Regions from separate parts of the Lentibacillus songyuanensis genome, predicted to be linked through region 1. Evidence: riboswitches for the same ligand, from Rfam matches in the RefSeq annotation. Region 1 holds a riboswitch; each other region holds the start of a gene.
What was found. Region 1 has a riboswitch for S-adenosylmethionine ahead of WMZ97_RS20080 (5-methyltetrahydropteroyltriglutamate--homocysteine S-methyltransferase). Riboswitches for the same ligand answer to the same signal wherever they lie in the genome.
Positions count from the first base shown of each region.

Region 2: linked by a shared signal. The riboswitch ahead of WMZ97_RS16770 (methionine ABC transporter ATP-binding protein) and the one ahead of WMZ97_RS20080 (5-methyltetrahydropteroyltriglutamate--homocysteine S-methyltransferase) in region 1 are both predicted to bind S-adenosylmethionine.
Region 3: linked by a shared signal. The riboswitch ahead of WMZ97_RS11020 (homocysteine S-methyltransferase family protein) and the one ahead of WMZ97_RS20080 (5-methyltetrahydropteroyltriglutamate--homocysteine S-methyltransferase) in region 1 are both predicted to bind S-adenosylmethionine.

Region 1 is NZ_JBCLVH010000032.1:4,622-8,860, reverse strand. It holds gene rbsK (ribokinase) at 1-206, shown strand, start outside; gene WMZ97_RS20085 (cation:proton antiporter) at 556-2,361, shown strand; SAM riboswitch class I at 2,440-2,546, shown strand; gene WMZ97_RS20080 (5-methyltetrahydropteroyltriglutamate--homocysteine S-methyltransferase) at 2,617-3,729, shown strand; gene WMZ97_RS20075 (MaoC/PaaZ C-terminal domain-containing protein) at 3,778-4,215, opposite strand.
Region 2 is NZ_JBCLVH010000020.1:38,131-42,369, forward strand. It holds gene WMZ97_RS16750 (arsenate reductase family protein) at 37-393, shown strand; gene gcvH (glycine cleavage system protein GcvH) at 476-859, shown strand; gene WMZ97_RS16760 (toprim domain-containing protein) at 996-1,349, shown strand; gene WMZ97_RS16765 (thioredoxin family protein) at 1,358-1,678, shown strand; SAM riboswitch class I at 1,772-1,880, shown strand; gene WMZ97_RS16770 (methionine ABC transporter ATP-binding protein) at 2,030-3,058, shown strand; gene WMZ97_RS16775 (methionine ABC transporter permease) at 3,048-3,716, shown strand; gene WMZ97_RS16780 (MetQ/NlpA family ABC transporter substrate-binding protein) at 4,001-4,239, shown strand, end outside.
Region 3 is NZ_JBCLVH010000009.1:97,355-101,593, reverse strand. It holds partial or broken gene WMZ97_RS11025 (5-methyltetrahydropteroyltriglutamate--homocysteine S-methyltransferase) at 14-520, opposite strand; gene WMZ97_RS11020 (homocysteine S-methyltransferase family protein) at 656-1,708, opposite strand; SAM riboswitch class I at 1,807-1,903, opposite strand; gene cysK (cysteine synthase A) at 2,107-3,021, opposite strand; gene WMZ97_RS11010 (ABC transporter ATP-binding protein) at 3,250-4,032, shown strand; gene WMZ97_RS11005 (ABC transporter permease) at 4,016-4,239, shown strand, end outside.

The DNA.
Region 1 (4,239 bases):
TTCAAGCTGTAGATACAACAGGGGCTGGAGATGCATTTATTGGTTGTTTCGCGCAATCGCTTGTGCAAACAGGTGATATCGCACAAGCAATCCAACGTGCGCAAGGCTTTGCCGCGTTAAGTGTGACCAAAAACGGCACTCAAATTTCCTATCCAACAGAGGGTGAGCTGATAGCATTTTTGGCTGAACGGAAATGTAGTGAATAGTCTTATTCTTATTAAGTGAGGATGAGTTACTGCCTCAGTGAAACCTCGGCACCGCCAAAAGATACACATGGTGCCAAATTCAGAAAAAGGCTAGGAAGCGATCCGAAGATGAGAGGTGTCATGAAACATTTGTTGATAAACAAACCTTCTTTTTATTGTTGAGAGAAGTTTTTTTGTTTTTGCAACAAAGAACGGGGTGTTTAAATAACCCTTACTTTTAGGGGTTAATGCGACAAATAGCGACAATTTGCTAAAATATTGCGCTTGTGCTAGTGCAACATCCCATTTTTTGCTAGAATATGGGGAAATGATTATGTTTTGAATCTAAAATAGAAAGTGTTGTTAATTTATGGAACAAGCTGCATTAATTAGTATCGTTGTCATACTTGGCCTGGGGATCTTTTCGCAATGGCTTGCATGGCGTATTCAGTGGCCTTCGATTGTGATTATGTCGATTGCGGGGCTATTGATTGGCCCTGTTTTTGGACTGATTAATCCACAAGCGGCGCTGGGTGATTTATACAGTCCGCTGATTTCCCTTGCCGTTGCCGTTGTTCTATTTGAAGGAAGCTCAAGTCTTGACGTACGAGAACTCAGAGGTATCTCCAAGTCCGTATTTCGAATTGTAACTTTTGGTGCTTTCCTGGCATGGATTGGCGGGTCACTCGCTGCTTATTATATCGCCGGCCTAAGCTTGGAAGTTGCTTTCATTATTGGCGGATTGTTCATTGTAACCGGTCCAACGGTTATCATTCCATTACTCCGGCAGGCCAAATTAAAATCGCGGACAGCAACCGTGTTAAAATGGGAAGGAATTATTGTCGATCCATTTGGTCCGTTGCTCGCGCTGTTTGCGTATCAAGTGATTAAAATTCTGGTCAATGAGCATTTGTCCTTCCAATATTTATGGAATTTCTTTTTGGGTGCAGTGTTCGCTGTGATTCTTGGTTTCATTATCGGAATCTTGGTTAGCGTTATGGTCAGCAGAGGATTGTTCCCAGAATACTTGAAGTCACCAATTATTTTATCATTTGTCTTGCTATGCTTTATGATCGGCGAAGTTGTCATGCATGAAACGGGAATGTTGGCAGTAACGGTTATGGGGCTAAGTATTGGGCGTTCGAAAAAATATGTATCATCAATCGAAAATGTTGGTCATTTTGTTGAAAATATCTCCGTGATTCTGACATCAACTATCTTTATTCTACTGACTGCCTCGCTGACACGAGAGGTTATTGGACAAGTTTTCACACTGCCAATCATTGGGTTCGTCATTGTTATGCTATTCATTGTCAGGCCGCTTTCGATCTGGATTTCGACGATTAAAACGGAACTTTCCATCGCAGAGAAGACACTGATTAGCTGGATTGCGCCACGTGGTGTAGTTGCGCTTACGGTTTCCGGTTATTTTGCCTCCGTTTTAATCGATGATGGCTATCAAGATGCCACATTGCTCACGGCGTTAACTTTTGCGCTGGTTTTTATTACCGTATGTGCCCATGGATTTACGATCGGACCGCTGGCGAAAAAACTTAAGCTGGCTAGTTCTGAACCACCTGGTGTATTGATCGTTGGTGCCAGCAGTTTTTCAGTTGCGTTGGCCAAAAGCTTGCAGCAATTTAAGATTCCAGTGTTAATAACTGATAGTTCTGAGGACCGCTTGCAGCCAGCGATGGATAAGGGAATCGAAACGTTCCAAGGGGAGATCCTGGCCGAGCATACACAGTTCGAAATTGATTTTGTTCCTTATGAGACGATTCTTGCCATGACCGGTGATGCGGCGTATAATGCATTAATTTACCAGTCCTATGTCCCGGAATTCGGCTACAATAATACATTTGTCTTACCAGTTGAATCGCCTGACAGTGATGAAAAAGGAAAAGAGGTTGCTACCTCATTAAAGGCGCATTTATTGTTTGGTGAGGATGCAATTTTCCGTGAACTGAACCGTCAAGTGAACACGAGCTATTCGATAAAAACCGTGGAAATTGATGAAAAACATAAAGTGAATAAAGAAGATATCAAACGCTATGGAACGCCACTTTTTGTGAAAAAGAAAGATGATAGCCTTGAATTCATCACGTGGCGTCAACGATTTACATTGGATGACGGTGATGAGCTTGTACTGCTTGGGGAAACAAGAAATAAAAATTAACTTCCCGCAAGTATAAAATGATAAAATAGTTGCAATTTGCCGCCAAACTGATATGATAGGTACAATTCAATAAATGATTCCTTATCAAGAGAGGTCGAGGGACTAGCCCGGGGACACCTCAGCAACCTACCCATTTGGGGAAAAGGTGCTAATTCTAACAGGTGAAAGAACCTGAAAGATAAGAAGTGAATTCGTATCATTATTCCTTCTTATCGGAGGAATTTTTTATTTACATTTTTAAGGGGGTTAACAGCAATGTCTACAACAGAAACGAAAAAACGTGCACCATTTCAAGGAGACCATGTTGGAAGTTTTCTTCGCCCAGCACGGTTAAAACAAGCCAGGAGCCAGTATGCAAATGGCGAAATAACAGTGGAAGAACTGCGGACTGTTGAGGACGAGGAAATCGTGAAGCTGATCGAAAAACAAAAGCAAGTTGGCTTAAAGTCAATTACCGATGGTGAATTTCGCCGGTCTTGGTGGCATTTTGACTTTTTGGAAGGGCTGACCGGTGTGGAAGGGTACGATCCGGATAGTGGTTTGCATTTTGTCGGAATTGAAGCAAGGAATCGTTCTATTCGCATCACAGGGAAAGTCGATTTTGACGATGCTCATCCAATGCTTGACCATTTTCGCTTTTTAAACAATCATGTCGGTCCAGATCATGTAGCTAAAATGACTATTCCGAGCCCGAATATGTTACTTCTCCGGGGTAGCATTGATCCAAAGGTATATGGAACGATCGAGACGTTACTTCCGGATTTAACCAATGCATATAAAAAAGCCATTCAAGCATTTTATGATCTTGGATGCAGATATCTACAGCTTGATGATACATCATGGTCATCGTATTTATCGGAAAAAGGTCGGGCAGCTATTCGTGAACGAGGATATACACCGGAAGAGATGCAAAAAATTGCAGCACGGGCAATTAATGAAGCGATAGCCGAACGTCCGGATGATTTGCTAATTACCATGCATATTTGCCGAGGCAATTATCGTTCCCATTACTTTGCAGAAGGGTCGTATGATGCGGCTTCCGAAACAATTTTTAGTGAGCTGAATGTTGATGGCCTATTCCTGGAGTTTGATGATGAACGGTCTGGTGGATTTGAGCCGCTTAATTATGTGAACCGGGATGACTTATATGTGGTGCTTGGATTGATTACGACGAAAGTTGGCGAAATAGAGGACAAGCAACAAATTAAAAAGCGGATTAAAGATGCAAGTGATTATTTGCCACTTAATCAGTTGTGCCTAAGCCCGCAATGCGGATTTGCCTCTACTGAGGAAGGCAATGATATCAGCGAGGAAGACCAATGGAAGAAAATTCGCCATGTACTGGAGATAGCTGACGAGGTATGGTAATTGAATTCATGAGCCCCAACTAGAAATTAGCTGGGGTTTTTTGCGAGCCTATCCCTTGCGTTTCTTCACTAACATGCTCATCCCGCCAACAATGATGTTTTCTCCTGTCTGTTTTTTCACTACTAATTCTGCCGCAATGACTCCGCCAGTTTCACCCTTATCGATCTTATCTGTGACCTTCATATTGAGCGAAACTGTATCCTGGATGAATGTCGGATTCGTGAACCGGATTTTGTCCATCCCGTAAAAGGCGACAACAATGCCTGGTTCCAATTCAAGCAGGCCAGTCGCAATGGATAGCACGAGCATACCATGGGCTATCCGTTGCTTGAAAGGTGTATCTTTCGCGTATTCGATATTGGTATGTAAAGGGAACCAATCCCCGCTTAATGAAGCAAAATTGACAATGTCAGCTTCCGTGATCGTCCTTCCTCGTGAATTCCAAGTGTCACCGATATGATAGTCATCATAGTATTTATTAAACAATTAAGCTGCCTCCTAGTTTTGAAA
Region 2 (4,239 bases), on a different contig from region 1:
ATGCAATCTAAACAAACAAGCAAAGGAGGGTCCCTTATGACGTTATCATTTTATTGGTACCCAAACTGTGGTACATGCAAAAAGGCAAAGAAGTGGCTGGATGACCACAACGTTGATTATACAAGCATACATATCGTGGACAGCCCGCCATCAAAAGATGAACTGTTGGAGTTGATCAAAAAAAGTGGGCAGCCCGCAAAGAAGTTTTTTAATACGAGCGGGAAAAAGTATCGTGAGGGGAATTTTAAGGAAAAAATTAAAAATGCAAGTATTGGGGAAATGGCAGAAATGCTCGCATCAGACGGGATGTTAATTAAACGGCCGATTGTAACGGATGGCCAGAAGGTAACGGTTGGATTTAAGGAAGAACTATTCCAGGAAAACTGGTTATAAATGAAGATGAAACACTAGAAATAAACAGGAATACCTAGTATAGTTATAGTATTATTTTAATGAATTAACGGAGGGGATTTCAATGAGTTTACCGGAAGACTTATTATATTCAGAAGAACACGAATGGGTAAAAAAGGAAGATAACAACGTACGAATCGGGATTACTGATTTCGCGCAAGATGAGTTGGGTGACATTGTATTTGTTGAATTACCAGAAGTTGGTGACGATATTGAAGCAGACGAGCCTTTTGGAAGTGTCGAATCTGTAAAGACAGTCTCGGAGTTATATGCACCAATCAGCGGTAAAGTCGTTGAAGTGAATGAAGAATTGGATGACAGTCCCGAATTCGTGAATGAATCACCATATGAAAAAGCATGGATGGTCGTTGTTGAACCTTCTGATGAATCAGAATTAGATGAATTGTTATCTGCAAAACAATATGCGGAAGTTATTCAGGAAGGCTAATTTTCCCATGAATGCACGTATCGTACCAGAAGGCTGGCTTGCACCTTGAAAATGGTGTAAAGTCAGCCTTGTTCACATCATAGGCTAATGTTGCAAGGACTTTTTTGCTTGATTTATGAAGGAGTGCTGTGGGATCATGATACATGAATCGGATAAAGTGATTATTGTTGAGGGGCTAACCGATAAAAAGCAAATTAACAAGGTGATCACAGAAGACTTGGAAATTGTCTGTACGAATGGAACGCTTGGTGTGGAACGGTTTGACGAGCTTTTATACACGTATGATTTAGATAATAAAGACGTCTTTATTTTAGTTGATGAGGATGAATCGGGGATCAAGCTGCGTAAACAATTGGCCCGGGAATTGCCGCATGCCAAACATTTGTATGTCAGTAGTGAATTTCGGGAAGTAGCAACAACTCCTGAACAGGTACTCGCAACAATCTTGGCAGGCAAACGCATTGACGTTAATCCGATATTTTTAATGTAGGGTGATTCATGTTGCAACAGTTTACAGAGGAAGTAATGACAAAAGAGAATTATTTCGTATATATTTTTACCCCATTGTGTGGCACATGCAAACTGGCTAGAACAATGCTGGATAAAATTGAATCGGTTCATGGCACAGACGTTTTCTATGCGATGAATGCTTCACTAAATCCGGAGTTTATGCAGAATTACAAGATTGAAAGTGTCCCATGCTTGTTAATCAAACAGGGTGGGGAGATTAAGGAACGGGTGTATGCATTCCGCTCGATTGGCCATATCTATCATTATCTACTGGAATATAAACCGGAACTGTTTGCGAATAATGCTTAAATTAGGAATTAGCGGACTATTTATTGCCGTATTGACACTTCAGAATTTAAGTGCTAATATCAATTTCATCATTAGCAATTTAATATGCATTATCTCTTATCTTGAGCGGTGGAGGGACTGGCCCTATGAACCCGCGGCAACCTTCAAATAATTCGTTTGAAAGGTGCCAATTCCTGCAAAGTTTTTCTTTGACAGATGAGGGAACGTGAAAGTATAATGACGTCTTTCTGTTCTCTTAACAGATGGGCGTTTTTCTGTTTTGGCGGGGTATAATAAGTGATAATCAATCGTCTTACAATGACACCGACTCAACCTTACTGGAATGATAACAACGGAAAAGGAGGACTACACTTGATTTCAATTGATGGGTTAAGCAAAGTTTATACATCTAATAATAAGAATATTACTGCTGTTGATGATTTAACGCTAGACATCAAGGAAGGTGAAATATTCGGCGTGATTGGTTATAGCGGAGCCGGTAAAAGTACCTTTGTTCGGCTGCTGAACCGATTGGAGGAGCCGACAAGCGGGCGAATTGTCATTCATGGGAGGGAAATCACGAACATGAATGCGAAACAGCTCCGTCTGGCACGGCAAGAGATTGGGATGATTTTTCAGCACTTTAATCTGCTTTGGTCACGTACGGTAAAAGATAACATTGCTTTTCCTTTAGAAATTGCCGGTGTGCCAAAGGTGAGACGGGACAAGCGGGTGCAAGAATTAATTGACCTGGTAGGGCTTTCTGAACGGGAGAATGCCTACCCGTCCCAGTTAAGTGGTGGACAGAAACAACGGGTTGGCATCGCTAGGGCGCTGGCAAACGATCCAAGAGTATTATTGTGTGATGAGGCAACATCGGCGCTTGATCCGGAAACAACCAATTCCATTTTGAGTTTATTGGTTGATATTAATAAACAGCTTGGATTAACCATTATTTTAATCACTCATGAAATGCACGTTATTCGTAAAATTTGTAACCAGGTGGCAGTAATGGAAAATGGCAAAATTGTCGAGCAAGGAGATGTGCTGGATGTGTTTTCACGGCCGAAACAACAAGTGACGAAACGGTTTGTAGAACAAGTAATGGGTGCAGCAGATGATCATGAGGATATAACTGAGTTGATAAATATTCATGATCGCGGAAAAATTGTTCGCTTGCATTTTATTGGAGAAACCACGAATCAGGCACTCATTAGTAAGGTGGTAAAGGAATTTGCGATTGATATCAATATTTTGCAGGGGAAAATTACCCAGACACAAGCTGGAGCTTATGGGACATTATTTGTCCAATTACTGGGTGAAGCAGCTGATTTGGACAAGGCAATTGATTTTATCCGAACTACCTCAGTAGAAGTGGAGGTGGTGCATGATGCTAGCTGATTTATTTCCGAACCTGAAAATGGAAGATTTTTGGGAGGCCACCTATGAGACGTTTTATATGACCATCTTGGCATTGATTGGCACGTTTATCCTTGGCATTTTGCTCGGACTGCTGCTATATCTGACGACCAAGGGTGGTATTTGGCAGAATAAGTTAATTAATTTTATTGTTGCTGCGGTGGTTAATATTTTCCGAGCAATCCCGTTTATTATTTTAATTTTGCTGCTATTTCCATTCACTAACTTTTTAATGGGAACGATACGGGGACCGAATGCAGCTCTTCCGGCATTAATTATTGGAGCTGCCCCATTTTATGGACGATTGGTGGAAATTGCCTTAAAGGAGGTGGATAAAGGGGTTGTAGAGGCAGCTAAATCCATGGGGGCAAAAACAAAAACCATTATTTTTCGTGTCTTGCTCCCAGAATCCATGCCAGCATTAGCTTCCGGTTTAACCGTCACAGCGATTGCTTTGATCGGTTATACCGCAATGGCAGGTGTTATCGGTGCCGGTGGTTTAGGGAATTACGCTTATTATTTCGGATTCCAGCGGCGTGAGTTCGACATTGTGTTTGTTTGTACTGTTGTTATTGTACTAATTGTATTTATTTTTCAGTTCATTGGAGACTTTATTTCCAATAAATTAGATAAGCGATAGAAAGGCGTAAGTGCCCATTTAGCGGCGTATGGACTGCGACCTGACAAGAAGGGTGGTTCGGTGTTGCTGCGCAAAGCAGCGGTCTTAACCAAACATTCCTACCGCAGGAGATAAAGGAAACATGCCACTAAAACAGGGGTATGCCGACGCCCGAGCGACAGCCCGTTCTTAGTCGGCCTTCCTTTGTCCGCTGAAACGATGTTGATTTATCGTACGGAGGTGAAGGAAGTCCACTAGCCGCCGGGCACTGAAGCCAGACAATTTGGAAAAGGGGAAAAATTATTATGAAAAAGATCTTAGCAATTGTTTCTGTATTTGTTTTACTAGTTTTAGCAGCATGTGGTAATTCCGATGAAGGTAAAAAAAGCGATGACGGCAGCACAACCATTAAAGTTGGAGCAACCAGCGTTCCGCATGCCGAGATACTAGAGAAAGCAAAGCCAATCCTTAAAGAAAAAGGGATTAACTTGAAAATTGAAGAATACCAGGATTATGTGTTGCCAAATGATGCCCTTGCAGACGG
Region 3 (4,239 bases), on a different contig from region 1:
GACCCTTTAAACTTTACACCCAAATTTCCTTTGCTAATTCAACAACGAATGCTAACTTGTTCCACTGTTCATCTTCGGTTAGTTTATTCCCATGGTGTGTTGATGAAAAACCGCATTGAGTACTTAAGCATAGTTGTTCGAGCGGAACATACTGAGAAGCTTCTTGAATCCATGCCTTGAGTGCCTCTTTAACCTCAAGCTCCCCACTTTTAGAAGTTAAAATTCTCAGTACCACCCGCGGATCATTTTTTGGGATATATTCCAGCGGTTTAAAATAGCCTGAACGATCGTCATCGTACTCCAGGAAAAAGCCATCTACGTTTTCCTTAGCAAATGGGTTGGTGCGATTTGGGCGTAACTGCCTTCAAATGCCCAATTAGATTGAAAATTTCCCCGGCATAAATGTGTGGTTACAACCAAGTCTTCTGGTTTGTTTGGCCAAAGCTTCATTGACAACCTTTAATGCGATATCAATTAGTTCTTGTCTGCTGAATTCACTGTTACTATACGGAAGGTTTGGCAACCGCACGACCACCGACAATTTCGTTAAATTCAATAAAATCTTTCTTTCTTTTGTATTATTCTGGATGGATTGGCGATTTCATATCATGTATTGCGTATAATACATGATATGAATCGCCTTGTTTACATAAACTTAAGCCTTCAATCGATAGTCCAAGTTATGCTTTTTCAACGTCTTATCTTCTCCAAATAAAAAGTGCTTTTCCATGTTAGGGGAATATTTGGAATTAACAGTTTCTAAACCAACCGCTTCCGCCACTGCACGTAACATAGCGGGAGACGCCCCGCAGCATAAACCGATATAATTTAAACCAATGTCTTTTGCTTCCTTTGCCCATGCTGCAAGCTCATACCGGTTGTGATAGAGCGGGTCAAGCGCAGTTGGGAATGTTGTTTCCAATGGCAAGTGACAGCTGCATCCGCCATCGGGTAAGTTAAAGAACGTTGGATGGTCTTCACTGGTCCGATATGGAATTGGCAACCCTCCAACATATCCTTCGACATGATTGCGGATACTGGCAAGGTACGGCTGCATGGTATCCGGTCCACGGAAGCAGTTCATGCCAACAACGAGTGCTCCTTTTTCAGAAAGAAGTTTGCAGGCTTCTTCAACCGTGTAGCCATCCCGTAAAATATTTTCACCCATCAGTCCAAAAGTGATGACGGCTGGCAATCCTTGTTTGGTAATCTCCTCTAAGGCAATTAACGCTTCTTCGTAATAGTAAAAAGTTTCTCCATTAATGAAATCGACATCTTCTTGTTTGCACCATGACACCATTTCGGCAAACATGCTTCGGACCTGTTCCTTTGATGCTGGATCCTGCGGGTCAAATATATTTGTATTGGAGATGTTCCCGGCTACAAGAGCTTCTTCAACCGGGTGCTCTTTGGCAACTTCTTTCGCTAGTTGAATGGCGTTACGGTTTAACGGTTCTAACAGATTCTCCTTGCCAATGATGCGCATTTTCTCTCGGTGCGCATTGTATGTAAATGCCAATACAACGTCAGAGCCCGCATTCATATAGTCCCGGTATGCCTGTTTAAGTGCTTCCGGATTATCCAGTGCAACTTCCGGTACGAATGAACCCGCTTGTAAATACCCCCTGCGTTCCAATTCAAATAGATACCCTTCTCCGGCAATAACCGTACCTTCTTCCAAACGTTGTTCCAAACTGCGCTTTGACATGATGTTTTCCTCCCTTAATACTTGGTTATATATTTGGTAAAATAAAAAGCTCTCCACTTATAAATAAGAAGAGAGCCTGATACCAACAGCTTCAGCTCTTCTTATCTTCAGCATAACGCTTCTGGAATTAGCACAGTACACATGTCTGTTGCTGAGGCTTCCAAGGGCCAGTCCCTCCACCTCTCTGGATAAGAAAAAATTCAATTTATTTAATTATTAGAGCCTACTATACGGGCAAAGCAGGAAAATGTCAAGCATGAATTTTGAGATACGGGGAACAGGTACAATGTTCCGCGTTGCCGGGACATGACCTGTTCCCCGTATCTCTCAACGTGCGGAACCCGTGCGCTACTCCAGCCAAACCGGAAGAACGCTCAATCAAACTTCCACACTCTTTTTTAAATAAGATCCATACTCAGGTACCGCTCGCCGCTGTCTGGAGCCATGGATAGCACTTTTTTGCCAGGGCCGGTTCGTTTAGCTACTTCAATGGCGGCATAAACAGCTGCTGCCCCGGAAAGGCCGATAAAGATGCCCTCCTGCTGTGGCAGCTGCCGGAACATTTGAATCGCATCTTCATCCTCGATTTGCATAATTTCGTCATAAATGGAGGTATTTAAGATTTGCGGTACAAATCCAGGACTTGTGCCAACCAGCTTGTGCGGTCCAGGTTTTCCACCAGAAAGCACGGGTGATCCTTTAGGTTCAGCTACTGTAATCGCTAAGCCTGGGATTTTGTCTTTTAACACTTCACCGGTTCCCGTAATCGTTCCTCCGGTTCCAGCCGTACAGACAAAAGCATCAAGCTCTCCATTCATTTGTTCATAAATCTCGAGTGCAGTTGTTGTTCGGTGGATATCCGGGTTCGCTTCGTTCTCAAATTGCTGCGGGATAAAACTGCCGGGAATTTTTTTTTGCAATTCCAAAGCTTTTTTAATACAACCAGGCATCTTCTCCTCGCTAGGGGTGAGAACAACCTTTGCCCCATAAGCCTTTAAGATATTTTTACGCTCTGCCGTGCTGTTATCGGGCATTACCATGATAGCGTTATACCCCTTTGCGGCGGCATTCATGGCCAGCCCGATTCCGGTATTGCCACTGGTCGGCTCGATAATGGTTGCCCCAGGCTTCAGTATCCCTTTTTCTTCAGCCATTTTAATCATATTGTAAGCGGCACGGTCCTTGACACTTTTACTCGGATTAAACAATTCAAGCTTTACATAAACAGCAGCAGCCCCCTTGGGAACCAGCCTATTTAATTTGACCACAGGTGTTTCCCCGATGAGTTCCGTTATGTTTTGCGCAATGGTCATTCTAACTCACGCTCCTTATTTGCTCATGAATTTTTATCAAAAACATGAATTCCTAGTGGTTTACTATATAATTAATCATACCAATTTCAAATGAAAATGCACAGCATTTTATTTGCTTTCACAAAATATAGGCAAAAATCTATTGGAAAAATACCCAAAGCATGCTACAATCATTTTAATTCATACTAAATTTATGAGAATTATTTACTTTAATCGAGGTGAAATACGATGGAGTTGACGATCGATGCTGTATCTAAGCAGTTTCCGAATAAGCAAGAACACCCGTTACAGGTGCTGGATAATATTCAGCTAACCATAAAGAAAGGAGAGTTTGTTTCGATATTGGGTCCATCGGGATGTGGAAAGTCAACATTGTTATCTATGATTGCCGGGCTGCAAAACCCAACATCCGGAGCGATTTTCTTAGATGGCGAAATAATTGATGGAGCTCATCCGAATCGGGGGGTGGTTTTTCAGGAAGCAGCATTATTCCCATGGATGAGTGTCAAAGAAAATGTCATGTTTCCACTGCGGAAGAAAATGAGCAAAACAGAGCAGGTGCATACAGCAAATCAATATTTGCGGATGGTACAGCTCAGTAACTTTCCTAATCACTACCCTCATGAGTTATCTGGCGGGATGCAGCAGCGGGTGGCGATTGCCAGGGTGCTGGCTATGAATTCGCAGGTGTTATTAATGGATGAACCATTTGCCGCGTTGGATGAGCAAACAAGAAGTGTCTTACAGGATGAGGTTGAAAAAATCTGGCTGGAAACGAAAAAAACGGTGATATTTGTCACACACAGTATCCGCGAGGCGATTAAGTTGTCTGACCGGGTGCTGGTTATGGGAGCTCGGCCGGGACGGATTATCCAGGACTTCGCCATAGGACTTGATCGTCCTAGACAACAGGAGGATATGGCAAAATGGGAAGAAAAGATCATGGCGATTTTAAAAACAGAAATTGACCAGGTAATGAAGGAGGAGCTTGACTATGCGGGTAGCCATTAAACGCCTCATCTTTTTTGTGTTACTGCTTGTTATTTGGCAAGGAATTGTTCTCCTTCACATTTGGCCTGAATCGATGATACCGAGCCCGCTTTCTGTTTTTGAAGCCATTTATTCAGGCTTTAAGGATATGACACTTGTTTATGATTTGATGGCCAGTTTTCGTCATCTCATCATCGGCTTGATCATCTCGATTCTGGTCGGCACCGG